Streptantibioticus cattleyicolor NRRL 8057 = DSM 46488: one gene and its partner. The protein of the gene in region 1 interacts with the protein of each later gene in a pairwise test. Links are inferred from orthologs where the notes say so. Each region holds a gene or a part of one and is shown on either strand. Other genes may lie near its edges.

Evidence for each region. Proteins that work in one complex are often made in the same cells at the same time.
Region 2: the proteins of SCATT_RS09215 (region 1) and dnaA interact in binary tests that used the Escherichia coli proteins (3 or more experiments, as listed by UniProt). The link is inferred for Streptantibioticus cattleyicolor NRRL 8057 = DSM 46488 from one-to-one orthologs.

The regions. Positions count from the first base shown.
Region 1 is NC_017586.1:2,079,286-2,082,093, reverse strand. Bases 2-2,700 are described here. They hold SCATT_RS09215 (HU family DNA-binding protein), read left to right. Parts: upstream 2-1,059; coding sequence 1,060-1,341; downstream 1,342-2,700. Other genes in these bases: murA (UDP-N-acetylglucosamine 1-carboxyvinyltransferase), read right to left, coding at 1,488-2,700; SCATT_RS09220 (NAD-dependent malic enzyme), read left to right, coding at 2-667. Also shown: more of SCATT_RS09220, read left to right, coding at 1-1; more of murA, read right to left, coding at 2,701-2,808.
Region 2 is NC_017586.1:3,282,753-3,285,696, forward strand. It holds dnaA (chromosomal replication initiator protein DnaA), read right to left. Parts: upstream 2,428-2,944; coding sequence 574-2,427; downstream 1-573. UniProt on the Escherichia coli protein: Plays an essential in the initiation and regulation of chromosomal replication. Binds in an ATP-dependent fashion to the origin of replication (oriC) to initiate formation of the DNA replication initiation complex once per cell cycle.

The DNA.
Region 1 (2,808 bases):
GATCGAGGACGTCCGGGTCGTGATGTCCGGCGCGGGCGCGGCCGGTACCGCCATCCTCAAGCTGCTGCTCGCCGCCGGCGTCAAGCACGCGGTGGTCGCCGACATCCACGGGGTGGTGCACAGCGGGCGCACCGACCTGGTCGACGCCGACCCGGGCTCGGCGCTGCGCTGGATCGCCGACAACACCAACCCCGACAACATCACCGGCACCCTCAAGGAGGCCGTGCGCGGTGCCGACGTCTTCATCGGCGTCTCCGCGCCCAATGTGCTCGGCGGCGAGGACGTGGCCGCCATGGCCGAGGGCGCCATCGTCTTCGCGCTGGCCAACCCCGACCCCGAGGTCGACCCGGCGGTGGCCCGGGAGACCGCCGCGGTGGTCGCCACCGGCCGCAGCGACTTCCCCAACCAGATCAACAACGTGCTGGTCTTCCCCGGCGTCTTCCGCGGCCTGCTGGACGCCCAGTCCCGCACCGTCAACACCGAGATGATGCTGGCCGCGGCCGGGGCCCTCGCCGACGTGGTGGCCGACGACGAGATCAACGCCAACTACATCATCCCCAGCGTCTTCAACGACAAGGTGGCCGGCGCGGTGGCCGGCGCCGTCCGTGACGCCGCCCGGGCCCAGGGGGTGGCCGCCCCCGCCGTGGTGCCCTCCGCCGGGCAGTGAACCCCGGCCCGGCCGGGCGCGGCCACGGATCCGCCGCCCGGCCGGGGCGCGTCGCGCCGCCGCCCGGCCCGTCCTGCCCCTAGGGTGTCGCCCAGACGCGAGCGGGCGGGCCGCCGGGCGGCCCTCGTCGCGCGGCCGTATGGGAACGCAGCGTCACCAAGCCGTTGCTGTGGCGCTTTTCGTGTGACCCTCCCGGGTGCCGGATTGGCTTTCCCGCCGCTGGTGGGGGCAGGATGCCTACTCGGGCGAGAGGCTCGTGTCTCAGGCCCGGGCACACACTGTGTCCGAGGCACCTGGCAACATCGGCTTCAAAACGCGGCGGTCCTCCTCCATCCAGAGGCGGCCGAGGACGCAACACGCCTCAACGGCAAGAAGAACACGGGAGTACGAATATGAACCGCAGTGAGCTGGTGGCCGCGCTGGCCGACCGCGCCGAGGTGACCCGCAAGGACGCCGACGCCGTTCTGGCCGCCCTCGCCGAGACCGTCGGTGAGGTCGTCGCCAAGGGCGACGAGAAGGTCACCATCCCCGGTTTCCTGACCTTCGAGCGCACCCACCGTGCCGCTCGCACCGCTCGCAACCCGCAGACCGGCGAACCGATCGAGATCCCGGCCGGCCACGCCGTCAAGGTCACCGCGGGCTCCAAGCTCAAGGAAGCCGCCAAGGGCAAGTAAGCAGCCGGCCCGGCGCCGCTGGGCGACGGCCGCTGACGAGCCGACGGAAGAGGGCGGCCACCCCCACCGGGGTGGCCGCCCTCTCTCCGTACCCGTACGTCGCCGTCCACGGCCCGTACGGGCCCGTGGACGGCGACGTACGGCCGTCAGGCGCGGACGCCGGCCGGGAGCTCCACGTGGCCGCCGAGCGCCCGCAGCTTCTCCATGAAGTTCTCGTAGCCGCGGTTGATCAGGTCGATGCCGTGCACCCGCGAGGTGCCCTCCGCGGCCAGCGCCGCGATCAGGTACGAGAAGCCGCCGCGCAGGTCGGGGATGACCAGGTCGGCGCCCTGGAGCTTGGTCGGCCCGGAGACCACGGCCGAGTGCAGGAAGTTGCGCTGCCCGAACCGGCACGGGGTGCCGCCCAGGCACTCCCGGTACAGCTGGATGTGGGCGCCCATCTGGTTGAGCGCCGAGGTGAAGCCCAGCCGCGACTCGTAGACCGTCTCGTGCACGATGGACAGCCCCGACGCCTGGGTGAGCGCCACCACCAGCGGCTGCTGCCAGTCGGTCTGGAAGCCGGGGTGCACGTCCGTCTCCAGCGCGATCGCGTTGAGCGCGCCGCCCGGGTGCCAGAACCGGATGCCGTCGTCGTCCACCTCGAAGGCGCCGCCGACCTTGCGGTAGGTGTTGAGGAAGGTCATCATCTCGCGCTGGCTGGCGCCGCGTACGTACACGTCGCCCCTGGTCGCCAGCGCCGCGCTGGCCCAGGAGGCGGCCTCCAGGCGGTCCGGCAGCGCCCGGTGGTTGTAGCCGCCGAGGCGGTCGACGCCGGTGATCCGGATCGTCCGGTCGGTGTCCATCGAGATGATCGCGCCCATCTTCTGCAGCACGCAGATCAGGTCCTCGATCTCCGGCTCCACGGCCGCGTTGGACAGCTCGGTGACCCCGTCCGCCAGCACCGCGGTCAGCAGCACCTGCTCGGTGGCGCCCACCGACGGGTAGGGCAGCCGGATCCTGGTGCCGCGCAGCCGCTGCGGGGCCTCCAGGTACTGGCCCTCCGGACGCTTCTCGATGACCGCGCCGAACTGCCGCAGCACCTCGAAGTGGAAGTCGATCGGCCGCCCGCCGATGTCGCAGCCGCCCAGGCCCGGGATGAACGCGTGCCCCAGCCGGTGCAGCAGCGGCCCGCAGAACAGGATCGGGATGCGCGACGAGCCGGCGTGCGCGTCGATGTCGGCGACGTTGGCGCTCTCCACGTGCGAGGGGTCCAGCACCAGCTCGCCGGGCTCCTCACCCGGGCCCACCGTGACCCCGTGCAGCTGGAGCAGCCCGCGCACCACCCGCACGTCACGGATGTCGGGGACGTTGCGCAGCCGGCTCGGACCGCTGCCGAGCAGGGCGGCCACCATGGCCTTGGGCACGAGGTTCTTCGCGCCGCGGACACGGATCTCGCCCTCCAGCGGGGTGCCGCCGTGGACAAGCAGG
Region 2 (2,944 bases), 1.2 Mb from region 1 along the record:
GCACACCCCATACACAGGGAGAGGGCAGTTCTCCCCATCGTTGTCCCCAGGAATACCCAGGTTCTCCCCAGCCCAACCCACCCCCTGGGTGTGACGCCTTTCACTCCATCCGGCGATGGGGGGTGGCGAGTTGCCGAACAGTGGACAGCGCTGTGGAGAAGCTGTGGGTAACCGCCCGGACCCTGTGGGCAGCCGGTGGACAACGCTCGGCGCGGGTTGTGGGCGAAGTGGTTGTCCACAGGCTGTGGAGAACCTTTTCCCACAATTCCACACCCCGCTGACCTGCGATGATCCTTCCGTCGCCATCCCCCTTGTGGAGGGGGTCGGGACAACTTCGTCCTCCCCAGCCTGTGGATGGCGGATCGGCGGCGAACCTGTGGAGCAGTGTGCCGCCGGAGGGTGAATTCGAACAGCGGGTGTGGACGTGTCGGGGCGGCGGAACGGGCGCGGACGGCCCGGCCCTCCGGGCGCGCACGGCGAGGAGGACGCCGCAGGCCCCCGGAAGACGCCTTCCGGGGGCCTGCGGGGACGCGTACGGGGCCCGTGGAGCCGGGGACGGGGCCGTTGCGGCGGTCAGCTCTTGATGCGGTTGGTCAGCTCGGTGACCTGGTTGTAGATGGACCGCCGCTCGGCCATCAGGGCGCGGATCTTGCGGTCGGCGTGCATCACCGTGGTGTGGTCGCGGCCCCCGAAGAGGGCGCCGATCTTCGGCAGCGACAGGTCGGTCAGCTCCCGGCACAGGTACATGGCGATCTGCCGCGCGGTCACCAGCACCCGGCTGCGGGAGGAACCGCACAGGTCCTCCACGGTGAGCCCGAAGTACGCGGCGGTCTCCGCCATGATCGCGTTGCCGGAGATCTCCGGTACCGCGTCCTCGCCGCCCGGGATCAGGTCCTTCAGGACGATCTCGGTCAGCTGGAGGTCCACCGGCTGGCGGTTGAGGCTGGCGAACGCGGTGACCCGGATCAGCGCCCCCTCCAGCTCGCGGATGTTGCGCGAGATCCGGGAGGCGATGAACTCCAGCACCTCCGGCGGGGCGTTGAGCTGCTCCTGCACCGCCTTCTTGCGCAGGATGGCGATCCGGGTCTCCAGCTCGGGCGGCTGGACGTCGGTGATCAGGCCCCACTCGAAGCGGTTGCGCAGCCGGTCCTCCAGGGTCACCAGCTGCTTGGGCGGCCGGTCCGAGGAGAGCACGATCTGCTTGTTGGCGTTGTGCAGGGTGTTGAAGGTGTGGAAGAACTCCTCCTGCGTCGACTCCTTGCTCGCCAGGAACTGGATGTCGTCGACCAGCAGGATGTCCATCTCGCGGTAGCGCTTGCGGAACGCGTCGCCCTTGCCGTCGCGGATGGAGTTGATGAACTCGTTGGTGAACTCCTCCGAGCTGACGTACCGCACCCGGGTGCCCGGGTACAGGCTGCGGGCGTAGTGCCCGATCGCGTGCAGCAGGTGGGTCTTGCCCAGCCCTGACTCGCCGTAGATGAACAGCGGGTTGTACGCCTTGGCGGGGGCTTCGGCGACGGCCACCGCGGCGGCGTGCGCGAAGCGGTTGGAGGCGCCGATGACGAAGGTGTCGAAGAGGTACTTGGGGTTGAGCCGGGCGGTCGGCTCGCCGGGGCCGGGCGCCGGGGCCGGCTGCGCGGCGAGCGGGCCGGGGGCGCCGCTGGACGCCGGGAGCGCGTCGGCCGGCCGGACCCCGCCACCGGGGCGCTCGGGCGGCTGCGGCGCCGGGTAACCCGTCTGCTGGCCGTAGTCGGGCTGCCCGAACTCCTGCTGGGTGTACTCCTGTTGCTGCCCGTGCTGGCCGTACTCCTGCTGCTGGCCGTAGTCGCGCTGGCCGCCGCCGTACGGGTCGCGGTCGGGGTAACCGCCGCGCCGGGGCTGCTGCCAGGCGTCGGTGCCCTCGGGTCCGCCGTGGCCGTGCTCCTGCGGGCGGCCGTGGGCGTACGGGTCGGAGTGGGCCGGGGGCGGCCAGCCGCCGGACTCGTGGCCGGAGGGGTAGTCGGGGTACGCCCGGCGGATCACCGGACCGTCCTCCGCGGAACGCGGGTAGTCCTCGTAGTCGCGGCGCTGCTCGGCGTAGCGCCCCGGGGCCGGGGCGGGCGGCTGCTGGGGCGCGGGCTGCCGGTCGGCGGCGGGGGCCTGCGGGGCCGCGGCGGCCGTGCTGGAGTCCACGGTGATCGCGATGCGGATCGGGCGGCCGAACTCCCGGGTCAGCCCCTCGGTGATCACCGGCAGCAGCCGGCCCTCCAGGACGCCCTTGGCGTACTCGTTGGGCGCGGCCAGCAACGCGGTGTCGGCCACCAGCGCCAGCGCCTGGCAGGCCTTGAGCCACCGCTGGTCCTTGGCCTCGACACCCTGGCCGTCGGCGAGGAGGTGATCCAGCACACGCGGCCACACTGCGGCAAGATCGGCAGTTACATCAGCCACAGTGCACGCTCTCTCGCTTGATCGTCGACTCGCTGGTGGAAATGGCCCGCCCGTGGGATGCGAAGGGCGCCGAGGTGTCCCGCGAAGGGGTGGTTCTGCGAATAGATGGGGGATTGCAGAGTTCAGCCACGGTAGTCAGCGCGCCGCGCGCGGTTCAAGTCGTTGTCCACAGGGTGTGTACAAATGTGCCACGGGAGCGCCCGCGATGCGTCCCCAGGGGGCGGCGGCCCCCTTCGCGGGAGGGAACGGGCTGGTCAGCCACGCCGTCTAGGGCGCCGGTACGGGCGCCGGGAAGGCCCGCAATGGTACGGTCGGGCGGCCTGCCGGGGCCCTGGACGGGCTCGGTTTGACCGGATGGCGTAGCCGCGCGTACCGTGACGAGGTCGAGTTGTCGATGGCTGCTGCCGCCTGCCTGTCGAAGGGCACAGGTCACCCCGGGTGAGCTGGACAAGCGGTACACCTAGGGCGGACGCGAGCTTCGTGGGCGCACGGTGACAGCCAAGCGACGCCCCACACC